Regions from separate parts of the Massilia pseudoviolaceinigra genome, predicted to be linked through region 1. Evidence: predicted binding sites of a transcription regulator. Region 1 holds the regulator's gene; each other region holds the start of a gene.

Evidence for each region. The regulator sigma-54, encoded in region 1, starts transcription at its own class of promoters, with help from an activator protein. The targets are predictions, from matches to a motif close to TGGCANGNAANCTGCTTT.
Region 2: the regulator sigma-54 is predicted to act here: its motif matches at 1,030-1,047, upstream of RBA40_RS32085 (pilin).
Region 3: the regulator sigma-54 is predicted to act here: its motif matches at 1,770-1,787, upstream of RBA40_RS24595 (urease accessory protein UreD).
Region 4: the regulator sigma-54 is predicted to act here: its motif matches at 1,412-1,429, upstream of prpB (methylisocitrate lyase).

The regions. Positions count from the first base shown of each region.
Region 1 is NZ_JAVCWL010000005.1:65,258-68,881, forward strand. Features, by position in the region: gene lptA (lipopolysaccharide transport periplasmic protein LptA) at 1-334, shown strand, start outside; gene lptB (LPS export ABC transporter ATP-binding protein) at 334-1,089, shown strand; gene RBA40_RS06505 (RNA polymerase factor sigma-54) at 1,092-2,564, shown strand; gene RBA40_RS06510 (hypothetical protein) at 2,587-3,624, opposite strand, start outside.
Region 2 is NZ_JAVCWL010000056.1:4,566-8,189, forward strand. Features, by position in the region: gene RBA40_RS32080 (pilin) at 1-344, shown strand, start outside; gene RBA40_RS32085 (pilin) at 1,100-1,525, shown strand; gene RBA40_RS32090 (pilin) at 1,829-2,272, shown strand; gene RBA40_RS32095 (pilin) at 2,642-3,034, shown strand; gene moaC (cyclic pyranopterin monophosphate synthase MoaC) at 3,166-3,624, opposite strand, start outside.
Region 3 is NZ_JAVCWL010000029.1:35,567-39,190, forward strand. Features, by position in the region: gene RBA40_RS24590 (DUF1302 domain-containing protein) at 1-1,661, shown strand, start outside; gene RBA40_RS24595 (urease accessory protein UreD) at 1,798-2,637, shown strand; gene RBA40_RS24600 (urease subunit gamma) at 2,655-2,957, shown strand; gene RBA40_RS24605 (urease subunit beta) at 2,972-3,295, shown strand; gene ureC (urease subunit alpha) at 3,297-3,624, shown strand, end outside.
Region 4 is NZ_JAVCWL010000003.1:168,204-171,827, forward strand. Features, by position in the region: gene prpR (propionate catabolism operon regulatory protein PrpR) at 1-1,247, opposite strand, end outside; gene prpB (methylisocitrate lyase) at 1,476-2,360, shown strand; gene prpC (bifunctional 2-methylcitrate synthase/citrate synthase) at 2,393-3,559, shown strand; gene acnD (Fe/S-dependent 2-methylisocitrate dehydratase AcnD) at 3,569-3,624, shown strand, end outside.

The sequences.
Region 1 (3,624 bases):
CGACGGCGGCCCCGACCTGTGGGTCGAAGGGCAGGCCCAGCGCATCGAATACGATGAACGCAACGACATGATGAAGCTTTTCTCGGGCGCCAAGATCCGCCAGCTGGAAGGCCAGAAGCCGACCAACGAAATCGAGAGCGAATTCATTTCCTACGACAGCCGCAAGGAAGTTTTCCTGGCGCGTAACGACGCCAGCGGCACCAACAAGCCGGGCCAGGGTCGCGGCACCATGATCATCGCGCCGCGCAAGCCGCGCGCCGCACCGGGCACGCCGCCGGGAGCACCAGCACCGGCGCCAGCGCCGGTCACCACGCCAGCGGCGGGAACCCAATGATGGAAGCGAAGAATTGCGGCAGTACGCTGATCGTGCGCGGGCTGCAGAAAAGCTATGGCAAGCGCCTGGTCGTACGCGATGTGTCGCTGCAGGTCGATTGCGGCGAAGTGGTCGGCCTGCTCGGACCCAACGGCGCCGGCAAGACCACCTCGTTCTACATGATCGTCGGCCTGGTGCCGTCGGACGCGGGCACGATCGATATCAGCGGAGTCGATATTTCGAGCCTGCCGATTCACCGCCGCGCCGCGCTCGGCCTGTCGTATCTGCCACAGGAAGCGTCGGTGTTCCGCAAGCTGACGGTGGAAGAAAACATCCGCGCCGTGCTGGAACTGCAGAAGGTCGATGGCAAGGCGCTGACCAAGGCCCAGATCAACGAGCGCCTCGACACCCTGCTGGCCGACCTGCAAATTGAAAAACTGCGCGAGAACCAGGCCATGTCGCTGTCGGGCGGCGAGCGGCGCCGGGTCGAGATCGCGCGCGCGCTGGCGACCAATCCGCGCTTCGTGCTGCTCGACGAACCGTTCGCCGGGGTCGACCCGATTGCGGTCATCGAGATCCAGCGCATCGTGCGCTTCCTCAAGCAGCGCGGCATCGGGGTCCTGATCACCGACCACAACGTGCGCGAAACGCTGGGCATCTGCGACCGTGCCTACATCATCAACCAGGGTGCGGTGCTCGCCTCCGGTCGACCCGACGACATCATCGCCGATGAATCCGTGCGCCGGGTCTACCTGGGCGAACACTTCCGGATGTAGGCATGAAACAGTCCCTTCAACTACGTACCTCACAGCACCTCGCCCTCACGCCCCAGCTGCAGCAGTCGATCCGGCTGCTGCAGTTGTCGACCCTGGAACTGCACCAGGAGCTGGAGCAGCTGCTGAGCGACAATCCGCTGCTCGAACGGCTCGACGACCCGCTCGATCACTCGGTGCGCCTGCTGGGCGATGGCGCCATCAGCAGCACGTCGACCCCGACCGAAGCGGCGCCCGAGCCGGGTGCCCAGGACGCGCCGGCACCAAGCGAAGGCGAGGGCTTCGAAGGCGGCGAGACGGACAGCCCGGCCAGCAGCGACAACGATGGCGAGTGGGGCGACCTCGGTCGCGCCAAGACGTCCGACGACGAGGATTCGCGCCCGCAGCTGGAAGCCTCCGCCACCACCTTGCGCGAGCACCTGATGGAGCAGATGCGCGTGACCGTGCTGGAGGCGCGCGACCGCGCGCTGGTCGAACTGATCGTCGACGCCATCGACGACAACGGCTACCTGACCGAAACGCTGGAAGAAATCCACGAGCGCATGCCGCCCGAGCTGGAGATCGAGATCGAAGAACTGCGCACCGCACTGGCGCTGCTGCAAAGTTTCGATCCGGTTGGGGTGGGGGCGCGCAATGCGTCCGAATGCCTGGCGCTGCAGATCCGGCGCATGCCGGGCGTGGCGCTGGTCACGCGGCGCATGGCGCTGACGATTGTGGAAAACCACCTGACCTGGTTCGCGCAGCGTGAATTCAACAAGCTGAAAAAGGCGCTCGACTGCGACGATGAGGACTTGCGCGAGGCGCAGACCGTGATCCGCCAATGCAATCCGCATCCGGGCGCGGAGTTCGCGTCGGACGTGTCGGACTACGTGGTGCCGGACGTGATCGTGCGCAAGGCGAAAAACGGCTGGTCGGTGATGCTCAATAACGATGTCATGCCGCGCCTGCGCGTGAACAGCATGTACGCCGCGCTGCTCAAGCAAGGCAAGGGTGAAGGGCAGATGGGCGCGCAGCTGCAGGAAGCCAAGTGGCTGATCAAGAACATGCGCCAGCGTTTCGATACCATCTTGCGGGTGGCCGAAGCGATTGTCGAACGCCAGCGCAATTTCTTCTCGCACGGTGCGGTGGCGATGCGCCCGCTGGTGCTGCGTGAGATCGCCGACACGCTCGGCCTGCACGAAAGTACGATCTCGCGCGTGACCACGCAAAAGTACATGATGACGCCGCACGGCATGTTCGAGCTCAAATATTTTTTCGGCAGCCACGTGGCTACCGAAGCGGGCGGCGAAGCGTCATCGACGGCGATCCGCGCGCTGATCGTGCAGCTGACCAGCGCCGAGGATCCCAAGAGCCCTCTGTCGGACAGCAAGATCGCCGACATGCTGGGCGAGCAGGGCATGGTGATCGCGCGCCGCACGGTCGCCAAGTACCGCGAAGCGCTCAAGATTCCGCCGGTCGCCCTGCGCAAGTGCCTCTAGCCTGCCCAGGGCTGCGCGGCGCCTAGAAAAACTCCGGGTGCTCGCGCAGCAGCACCTGCTCGTACTGGTTCACCGCCTTGAACTGTTCCAGCCCCGGCGCCATGCGCCGGCCCGCATCCCAGCTGCGCCAGGCGCGCGGCATGTCGTAGCTCAGGAACAGCGCATCGCCCATATCCTTGTAGGCCCCGGCCAGCGCCGGATTGGCGCGCAACACGCTGGCGTACAGCGGGAGCGCGCCGCGCACGTCGCCCAGCTTGGCGCGCCAATTTGCTTCAAACAGCGCCAGCATGTGCTGCTTGTGTGTGGTGAGCTTGCGCAGTTCCTGCAGCTTGGCGAGCGCCGCCTCCATCTCCGCCTTCCCCTTGGGCCGTATCGCCGCCGCGAACGCGCGCACTTGCGGGTCGGCGTTGAGCAGCACCTTCTGCTCCGGGGTCGGCATTTTCATCTGTTCGCCGCCGACAAACGCCAATTCGGACATGCCGAGCATGGCGTCGAATGCACGCTTGTCGGCGAACGCTTGCGCGATCTCGGTCTCGAAGGCTTGCCTGGCTGCCGCCGTTGGCGGGGCGGCATTCGCCTGCGCCTTGTCGAGCAGCTGATCGAGTTCGTCAGCCGCTGCCGCCCGTGGCTTGTACGGCTTGAGGTCGTAGCTGGCGGGGGCGCTTTGCTTGAGCGCGCTGACCGTGTAGGTGCGCGTCTGGCTGTGGCCGACCTGCTTGTGATGCATCACAAAGCCGGCCGGCACGCGCTTTTCGCTCGCCAGGCGCGCCAGCACCAGCGGGTGGCCGCCGAAACGGTAGCGCATCATGCGCTCGAACTTGGCCGCGTCGCCGGCACCGATGCTGGTGCCGCCGGCCGGAATGCGCGCCAGCGGATTGCCGTCGACCGCCAGCACGGTGGCCCCAGCCTCGGTCGATTCGGACAGCTTGCGCACCGCCGACGCGACCGAGAGCTCATGTTCGTCGAAGACCGGGTCGAACGCCGGCACGTCGACCTTGGCCACGCTTAGCGCCCGGTTCAGCACCGACCGGTTCTTCAGTTCCTGGACGCGAAAGCCGGC
Region 2 (3,624 bases), on a different contig from region 1:
TGCCGGCGTATCAGAACTACATTGCAAGGTCGCAAGCGATGACGGGTCTGGCAGAAGTCTCCGCCGGAAAGGTCATCGTGGAAGCGAAAATGGCGGAGGGCGTTGACACCACCATTTCGGTGCCGGAGGATATAGGGATGCATACGAATACGCAACGTTGCACCGTTACCGTTTCGCTCGATCCCTCCGGTGCCACGACGCTTGAGTGCGCATTAAAAGGCAACACGCAAGTTGCGGGGTTTCTGATCACCTTGACCCGAACCCCGACCGGCGGTGCGGGTGGAAATATCTGGACGTGCAGCTCCACGCTCAATGCCAATGTCAAGCCAAAAGGATGTACGTGATTCGCGTTTGAACAGCCAAGCCCCCTGATCCAGGGGGCTTTTGCATTGGTGGCGTCGTTGTTGCATCCCTTAGCCGACCTTCTCCTTCATGATAAGCACTTGCAATTCGCAATGATACGAAGCGCGCCGGGCCGTCTGACTCACTGACCGCCGGGCGCGCAACAGCGTGATGCACGTTCCTGGCACTGACCATCCGCCGTACGAAGGGCGGCACCGACACTTCTCGTACCGACCTCGTTTGCTTGTCCTGCCGTCTCTGCCAACCCCGACCCCATCTCAAACTTCGGGCGCTTCTCGCTGACTCAGGCATGCCGCCTTCTCTGGCGCCGCCCCTCCCGCAGTTGAACGCATCTTCCGGCTTACTGTTCTGTCCCGCGTCCCGCCAAGTCAATTCTGTTTGCCTTGTGCTGAAACCGCTGGTTCACGCCGCAGACAGGAATCGCTGCTCGGTAATTTTTCATTGGACTAGAGCGAAGGACCAGGTACAGGGAAGGCAGCGCATGCTAGCGTTGAGCAGGTCAGGCACACGTAGGCTGGCAATTTTTTGCTCAAAATATGCTCAAAACATGCCATATGACAAAAAACGGCATACCAGGTTGCCAAAACCTGTCAGTGATACGCCAGAAATTGTCAAATTTACATCGCTACAGCGGGGATACACGGATGTTGTGCCAGAAAATGAAGCTGGCACGGCGCTTGCATATACCCAAGTGCGGTTCACAAGTTCCGAATTAATCCCAACTAGGAGTAGTAAAATGAAATCGATGAAAATGATGAAGAAGGCACAAGCCGGTTTTACCCTGATCGAACTGATGATCGTTGTTGCGATTATCGGTATCCTGGCTGCAGTTGCACTGCCAGCATATCAGGACTATGTTGCTAAGTCGCAAGTTGGTGCTGGCCTGGCTGAAATCACCCCAGGTAAAGTGAACGTCGAGACCAAACTGGCAGGCGGCGACGCTGTTGCTGGCCCTGCTGAAATCGGTCTGCTCCCTGTTACCACGCGTTGCTCCGGGATTGCTGCGAACGTTGCTGTAACCGGCGCCGGCACGATTACCTGCACCTTGCTGGGTAACACTGCTGTTCTGGGCAAAACCGTTACCTGGACCCGTGCAGATACCGGCGCTTGGACCTGCTCCAGCAATGCTGACGCAAAATACAAACCAAAAGAGTGCCAATAATCTGACATAGCCCCGACAGCATCTTGCTGTGGGGCATGTCCAAAGCTTGTTTAGGTTTCTATTGACGTGATAGACATACGATGACAAGTTTCAGGCCTCTTCCGGGACTTCCCGTAAGAGGCCTTATCATAAGTGCTTCTCCTTCGGCCCTGCGGTACACAGCCGAACCGACCGGATGTTGCAATAACGACCTACCAATACCCCGACCGCGCGTTTCCAGTTTTCCTCTCCTCAAAATTCATGACGGTCCTGTCAACGGTTCTCCCAGCGCGGACGTATGCAACTTCTTATCCAGATGGCACGATGAAATCACACCATTCCAATGCAAATTCGGCCCAGGCCGGCTTCACGCTGATCGAACTGATGATCGTTGTCGCCATCATTGGCGTGCTGGCAGCGGTAGCCCTTCCGGCGTACCAGGATTACGTGGCCAAGTCCAAGGTGAGCGCGGCGGTGGAAGAATCCGCCGGCGGCAGAACCGGGATCGATAGCGAGGTCATGCTTATCCCCAATATGACTGCCGCCGCTACCATGCAGGCCACCAAAATGCAGGCTGAATCGATCAATTGCACGATCACCACCACGGCCGCTGCCGCCGGGGCTGTCGCCATCAGTTGCACGATCAAAGGCGGTCCCGCGTCTGTGACGGGGAAAACCGTCACCTGGTCGCGTGCCACGACCGGCAACTGGACCTGTAAAGCCATCGGCATCGCTGTCGCGCATACCACCCCGTCGTGCCCGCCGTGATGTAAGTGATCACTTAATGAAGCCCAGTGCGCCATCCGGCAAGCACTGGGCTGCGTTGCTTAGCCTCCGTCCTCAGTTTTCGCCGCCCGGCTCCGGGCCGTTCGCATCAAATTCCCTCGCTTATTGCTGAACTACCTGGCCCCGCCGCCGGTCGAACAGGTTCGCCTGTCGAGTATCGCTTCGCAGGTAGCTTTCCCTGAGCAAGTTCTCGCTCAAACGCAATCCCTTGTTTCACTGCTGGTGCTTCCGTTCGCCCATGGCGACGGCCGCGCCGTATCTCAATGCATTTAACTTCATTGGAGCAGCAACATGAAATCAATAAAATGGGTCCATTGTCTTCCGCAACGCGGCTTCACCCTGATCGAGCTGATGATCGTCGTCGCCATTCTCGCCATCCTCGCGGCCATCGCCCTGCCGATGTACCAGGATTATGTCGCCAAGGCGAAAGTAGGCGCGGCCGTCGCCGAAGCGGGCGGCGGCAAGATCGGCATCGATGCCGAAATTGTCATGACGCCCACCATGGATGCCGCCAAAACCATGCAGGCCACCCGGTTCAGCACACCGGAAACAGCCAACTGCACACTCAGCGTCGAGGCGGCCAATGAGGGAAAAACTGGTATCACGTGCACGATCAAAGGGGGTCCGGCCGGCGTAGCAAATAAAAAAGTCACCTGGTCGCGCGAGTCCAACGGTGCCTGGAAATGTGAAGTGGACGGCATTGCGGCCGAATACACCACTCCGGCTTGTCCGCTTAAAACCTAGACCATGTTTGTGGCGGCCGCCGATCATGTCGCGTAGGTCATGTTGGCGGCTACGTGTCATGCTGGGGCGTGAGGTAGGCGAACTTCGTGATCGCAGGTGAGCGCTTACTTCTGCCTGGAGGGCGGCAAAGCTTACTTATCGATCGCGGCATGCCAGTCGCCCGACTTGCCGCCCTGTTTTTCCAGCACCCGCACATTGGTCATCACCATGCCGCGGTCGACCGCCTTGCACATGTCGTAGATCGTCAGTAAGCCGACCTGCACGGCAGTGAGCGCTTCCATCTCGACCCCGGTTTTGCCGACCGTTTCGACCTGGGCGCGGCAATGCACGCTGCTGGCCGCCTGGTCGACCTCGAAATCGACGGCGACCCGGGTGATCGCCAGCGGATGGCACAGCGGCACCAGCTCGCTGGTTTTCTTGGCGCCCATGATGGCGGCGATGCGCGCGATGCCGAGCACGTCGCCCTTTTTCGCGCTGCCCGCCACCACCAGCGCCATCGTTTCCCGCTTCATGCGGATGGTGCCCGCAGCCACGGCGATGCGGTGGGTGTCGTTCTTGCTGGCGACGTCGACCATGTGGGCCTGGCCGGC
Region 3 (3,624 bases), on a different contig from region 1:
GCGCGAGCTTTCGCACCGAGGCATCGGCGCCGCACATGCTGGTTCCGTATAACGCGGCGGCCGTGGGTCTGTCCGGGGTTGCCAGCGCGGGCCAGAACAGCGATGACGCCAACCTGAACTTCCGGCGTGGGGATGCCGTCTCGCGCACGCTCAAGGGCTATATCGACCTGACGGCCGGCGAGGGCGGTTTCAGTGCGTTGGTGCGCGTGAAGGCCTGGCACGATTTCGCCCTGAGCGACCATGAGCGCGCTTGGGGCAACAGCATCAATGGCTACGCCGCCGGGAGGCCGCTCGACGACGCCGGCGGCGCGCGCCTGTCGCGTTTTTCGGGCGTCGCGCTAGGCGACGTTTTCGTCCAGCACAGTGCGCAGGCCGATGGCGCGCGCATGCTCGCGCGCCTGGGGCAGCAATCGCTGGCGTGGGGGGAGCGCGGCGGTTTTCCGGGCGGCCTGTCCGCCATTAACGCGGTCGACTTCCCTGCGCGCCGGCGCGCCGACGCCGTGCCGCAGGAATCCCTGGTGCCCGCGCCCATGCTGTTCGCGCGCGTGGAGGCGCCCAGCGGTGTCGGGATCGAGGGTTTTTACCAGTTCCGCTTCCGGCCATCGGCGATGGATTTGTGCGGCACCTTCTGGGCCACCACCGACTACGTTGCGCAAGGCTGCAACCAGGCCTTTGCCGGACCGATGCCCGTCAGCGACCGGGTACGCCTGGCGCGCGGCGCTTTCGTCAAGCGCATGGATAATCCCGATCCGGTCGACGAGCGCCAGTACGGCGCCGCGCTGACCTGGAAGTCCGCTCCGCTGGCCCTGGATGTGGGCCTGTATCATGCGCGCTACACCAGCCGCAACCCGCTGCCGGGCGTGCGCAAGGCACAGCGGACCGGCACGGGCCTGATCGCGGGCGACCCGGATGGCAAGAATATGCGCTACTTCACCGAATACCCGGGCGGCATCGGCATGACATCGCTGACGCTTGCGCACCGGCGCGCGCATGGAAGCCTGTTCGGGGAGCTGACCTACCGTCCGAATCAGCCGATCCAGCTTCCGCCAGGAGACACCTTGCCGGCGTTCCTCAATCCGGCGATCGTCACCTTGCTGCGCAAGGATGTCGATGCGCTCGCCCCAGGTGCGCTGTATCACACCTACGACCGCTATCGTACCTTCCAGCTGCAGGCGGGTGTGCAGCAGGACTGGCCCATGCTGGGAGGGATTGCCGTCAGCACCTTGGGCGAGGTAGTGGTCAAGCATGTCGCCGGGCTGCCCGATCCCACAGTGCGGCGCTACGGCCGCGCCGACCAGTATGGCAATGGTCCCGTCAACGGGGCTTGCCAGGTCACCAGCAGCGACGCCGCCCGCCAGTGCAGCGCCGACGGCTACGTAAGCCCGACCGCGCATGCCTATCGCGTGCGGGTGGACGCGCGCATGGCGCAGGTGCTCAAAGGGCTGAACCTGCACGCCTGGGCGCAGCTGCAGCATGAAGTGAAGGGATGGTCGTACGACTTCGTGCTCAGCGAGGGCCGCCGCACGATGAACATCGGCCTGCGGATGGAATACCTGAAGCGCTACGTGGCCGAGGTAGCGTACCTGCCGGTGTGGGGCGGCGTCTACAACACCCAGGTCGACCGCGATGTGCTGTCGGTGTCGATGGGCGTGAAGTTCTAGCTGCACGCTGAAAACGCGTCGAACGCACCAAGCCGGTGCACGCGCGCCGTCGCGGTGCGCCTGATCACCCGTTGCGGGCGCGCCGCACCGTGAACGTGCCGCGCGCGCTGGCACGCATCCTGCTCATTCGACAGGTATGCGAGATTGCCACCAGACCGATCCGACCCAGAGTGCATGGCAAGCCAGCCTGCGGCTGCGCTTCGCCGACGATGCGGGCACCACGCGCCTGATCGAGCGTGTCCACAGCGGGCCGCTGCGCGTGCAAAAACCGCTGTATCCGGAAGGTCCGCGCGTCTGCCACGCCATCGTCGTGCACCCGCCCGGCGGCGTGGTGGGCGGCGACCGGCTGTCGGTGGGCGTGGCTGCGGGCGACGCCAGTCACGCCTTTCTCACGTCACCCGGCGCCGCCAAATGGTATCGCGCCAACGGCAACATCTCGCGCCAGGATGTGCTGATCGAGGCCGGCACCGGCGCGGCGGTCGAATGGATGCCGCAGGAAGCCATCTTCTTCAACGGCGCCCACGTGGCGCTGGAACAACGGGTGGAACTGGCGGCGAACGCCTGCTACATCGGCTGCGACATCCTGTGCTTCGGCCGGCGCGCCTCGGGCGAAACTTTCGATAACGGCACCATCACCCAGCACACGCAGATTCGCCGTGGCGGCAAGCTGCTGTGGTGGGAGCAGGGCGCGCTGATTGGTGGCAGCGCCGCCATGCACAGTCCATTGGGGCTGAACGGCGCCAGCGTCTGCGCCACCCTGGTCGGTGTCGGCAAGCCGGCCGGCGGCGCCCTGATCGACGCCATGCGCGCGCTCGACCCGGCACTTGGCATCACCCAAGTCAAATCGGTGTTCGTCGCGCGCTACCTGGGCAACGACAGCGAAAGCGCGCGCCGCGCCATTTTTTCCGTGTGGCAGTTATTGCGCCCGCACCTGCTCGGGCGCGCCGCGCCGCTGCCGCGCATCTGGAATACCTAGACAAGAGAACACGATCCATGGACCTGACTCCGCGCGAAAAAGACAAACTGCTGATCTTCACCGCCGCCTTGCTGGCCGAACGGCGCATGGCGCGCGGCCTCAAACTCAATTATCCGGAAGCCGTGGCGCTGATCAGCGCGGCCATCATGGAGGGTGCGCGCGACGGCAAGACGGTGGCGCAGCTGATGTCCGAAGGCGCCGCCATCCTGACCCGCGCCGACGTCATGGACGGCATCGCCGAGATGATCCCCGACATCCAGGTCGAAGCGACCTTCCCGGACGGCAGCAAGCTCGTGACCGTCCACAACCCCATTGCCTGAGAGCGCAGATGACGATGATACCTGGCGAATACCTGCTGGCCGACGGCGACATTGAGCTCAACGCCGGCCGCGCCACCCGCACCGTGGTGGTGGCAAACAGCGGCGACCGGCCGATCCAGGTCGGCTCGCATTTTCACTTCTTCGAGGTCAACACGGCGCTGCAGTTCGCGCGCAGCGCGGCGATCGGCATGCGGCTCAATATCGCCTCCGGCACCGCGGTGCGTTTCGAGCCCGGCCAGCAGCGCACCGTGGAACTGGTGGCGCTTGGCGGCGCGCGCATGGTTTTCGGCTTTAACGGCCTGGTGATGGGCGAACTGCCGCCGCACGGAGGCAACTAGCATGCCCTCGATCAGCCGCCGCGCCTATGCCGACATGTTCGGACCCACCACGGGCGACCGCATCCGCCTCGCCGACACCGACCTGTTCATCGAGATCGAGCGCGACTTCGCCATCCATGGCGAGGAGGTCAAGTTCGGGGGCGGTAAAACCATCCGCGACGGTATGGGCCAGTCGCAGCGGCTGCACGCCGACGTAATGGATACCGTCATCACCAACGCAGTCATCGTCGACCATTGGGGTATCGTCAAGGCCGACATCGGCCTGAAAAACGGCCTGATCGCCGCCATCGGCAAGGCCGGCAACCCGGACGTGCAGCCCGGCGTGATCA
Region 4 (3,624 bases), on a different contig from region 1:
TTCTTGAGCGACCACTCGGCCAGCGCCACCACGTCTGCACTGCGTTCGCGCAGCGGCGGTAACGACAGCCGCAGTACCGCCAGCCGGAAAAACAGATCGGCCCGAAAACGTCCCTCGCGCACCCGCTGTTCCAGGTCGCAGTGGGTGGCGCAGACAACCCGTACATTGATCGCAATCGGGCGCGTGCCGCCAACCCGCACCACCTCGCGCTCTTCCAGCACGCGCAGCAGGCGCGTTTGCAGCGGCAGCGGCATTTCGCCGATCTCGTCGAGGAACAGCGTGCCGCGGTTGGCTGCTTCGAACAGGCCCGCGTGGCCGCCGCGGCGCGCGCCGGTGAACGCACCTTCCTCGTGTCCGAACAGTTCCGATTCCAGCAGCGACTCGGCCACCGCGCCGCAGTTGATGGCCACGAACGGCCGGTTTGCACCCAGGCTGCGCGGGCTTTCGCGGTGAATCGCCTGCGCCACCAGCTCCTTGCCGGTGCCGGTTTCGCCCTCGATCAGCACCGTGGCGGGCGAGCGCGCATACAGGACCACCGCCTGGCGTAAGGTCTCCATCGCTTGCGACTCGCCGCGCAGATCGTTCAGTCCATGCCGCGTGCGCAAGGTGTCGGCGACCACCGCACGCCGGCCGCTGTTCGATTCGAGCTGGGTCAGGCGCGCCAGTTCCAGCGCATCGTCGAAGGCCTGGCGGATCGACGCGGCCGAGTACACGAAGACGCCGGTCAGTCCCGCTTCTTCGGCCAGGTCGGTGATCAGGCCCGCGCCGACGATCGCCTCGATCCCGGCCGCTTTCAGGTCGTTGATCTGGGCGCGCGCGTCTTCTTCGGTGACGTAGGTGCGCTGCGCGATGGAAAAGCCGAACGTGCCGGCGAATTCGGCCAGTTCGGGCAGCTGCTGCTGGTAGGTGATGACGCCGATGAGGGCCGATACGCGGCGCGCGCGCGCCAGCGCCTGCATCATGTCGAAGCCGCTGGCCTTGGCGATCACCACCGGCACCGACACGCGGCCTTTCAGGTAAGCCGCGTTCGAGCCGGCCGCGATCACCACGTCGCAGCGTTCATTGGCCATGCGCTCGCGGATATGGCGGGCGGCGTCGTCGAAGCCAAGGTTGACCGGCTCGATCGCCGCAAGATGGTCGTATTCGAGCGTAATGTCGCGGAAAAGGTCGGACAGGCGCGATACCGAAACGGTCCAGATGACCGGTTTGTCGTGGGCGTCGCCAGCAGTGCGGGAAGAATAGGGCATGTTTCAATTGTACCGCAGTCGTGTTTCGATGTTTCACGATGAAACACAAGTGAAACATGCTAATCCAGCACTATTTCCGATCGGCTCGTTTTGATTTAGCGCAAGCTATTGAATGTAAAGCCGTTTCCGGCATTCCCTCACTGTTCGTAGGCCTGCAACATGGGTGGCACGCCGCTTGCAATGGTGTCAGGGTCGTCTGTTTAACGCATCATCCCCAGGAGAAACGTAATGAGAGAATCACGAGGCGCGATGTTCCGCCGCGCAGTCCAGGAAGAGTCGCCATTGCAGGTTGTCGGCACCATCACCGCCTACACCGCGCGCATGGCCGAACAAACCGGCTACAAGGCCGTGTACCTGTCCGGCGGCGGCGTGGCCGCCAACTCGCTCGGCATGCCGGACCTCGGCATCAGCACCATGGACGACGTGATCACCGATGCCCAGCGCATCACCGACACCTGCGGCCTGCCGCTGATGGTCGATATCGACACCGGCTGGGGCGGCGCCTTCAACATCGCGCGCACGATCCGCCACATGATCCGCGCCGACGTGGCAGCGGTGCACATGGAAGACCAGGTTTCGGCCAAGCGCTGCGGCCACCGCCCGGGCAAGGAGATCGTCAGCAAGGAAGAAATGGTCGACCGCATCAAGGCCGCCGTGGACGCCCGCCATGACGAAAGCTTCGTCATCATGGCGCGCACCGATTCGCTGGCCGTCGAAGGCCTGAACGCCGCCATCGATCGCGCCTGCGCCTACGTCGAAGCCGGCGCCGACATGATCTTCCCGGAAGCGATCACCAAACTGGAGATGTACAGCCAGGTGCGCGACGCGGTCAAGGTGCCGATTCTCGCCAACCTGACCGAATTCGGCGCGACCCCGCTGTTCACGCTTGACGAACTGCGCTCGGCCAAGGTCGATATCGCCCTGTACTGCTGCGGCGCCTACCGCGCCATGAACGCGGCGGCCCTGAATTTCTACAAGACGCTGCGCGCCGAAGGCACCCAGAAAAACGTCGTCCCGACCATGCAAAGCCGCATGGAGCTGTACGACTACCTTGGCTACCACGAGTACGAGCAAAAGCTCGACTCGCTGTTCGCCCAGGGTAAAGAAAAGTAATCACACTAATTAAGAAGAATCGCGGAGTTCACATGACTGACATCACTACCCCGGCCGAAGCCGTTCCATTCAAGCCGAAAAAATCGGTCGCGCTGTCCGGCGTCACCGCCGGAAATACCGCACTGTGCTCGGTCGGCAAGACCGGCAACGACCTGCACTACCGCGGCTACGACATCCTCGACGTCGCCGACAGCTGCGAATTCGAAGAAATCGCCTACCTGCTGGTGCACGGCAAACTGCCGAACGACGGCGAACTGCGTGGCTACAAGGCGCACCTGAAGTCGATGCGCGGCCTGCCGCAGGCGGTCAAGAGCGCGCTCGAAGCGCTGCCGGCGTCGAGCCATCCGATGGACGTGATGCGCACCGGCGTGTCCACCCTCGGCTGCGTACTGCCGGAAAAAGACGACCATAACGTGTCCGGCGCGCGCTCGATCGCCGACCGTCTGATGGCTTCCTTCGGCTCGATGCTGCTGTACTGGTACCACTTCAGCCACAACGGCCGCCGCATCGAAACCGAAACCGACGACGACTCGATCGGCGGCCACTTCCTGCACCTGCTGCACGGCGTCAAGCCGCCAGAGGCGTGGGTCAAGGCGATGCACACCTCGCTGATCTTGTACGCGGAGCACGAGTTCAATGCCTCCACCTTCACCGCGCGCGTGATCGCCGGCACCGGTTCCGACATCCATTCGGCCATTACCGGCGCGATCGGCGCGCTGCGCGGTCCGAAACACGGCGGCGCCAACGAAGTCGCGCTCGATATCCAGAAGCGCTACGAGAACCCGGACGAAGCCGAAGCCGACATCCGCAACCGCGTCGCCAACAAGGAAGTCGTGATCGGCTTCGGCCACCCGGTCTACACCGTGTCCGACCCGCGCAATAAAGTCATCAAGGAAGTGGCGCGCTCGCTGTCCGAAAGCGCCGGTTCGACCAAGATGTTCGACATCGCCGAGCGACTGGAAACCGTCATGTGGGAAGTCAAGAAGATGTTTCCGAACCTGGACTGGTTCTCCGCCGTGTCGTACCACATGATGGGCGTGCCGACCGCGATGTTCACGCCGCTGTTCGTCATTTCGCGCACCTCCGGCTGGGCCGCTCACGTGATCGAGCAGCGCATCGACAACAAGATCATCCGCCCGAGCGCCAACTACGTCGGCCCGGACGACCTGACGTTCGTGCCGCTGGCCGACCGCAAGTAAGGATCTGATATGAACACGAATCACCGCAAGAACCTGCCGGGCACCAAACTCGATTTCTTCGACGC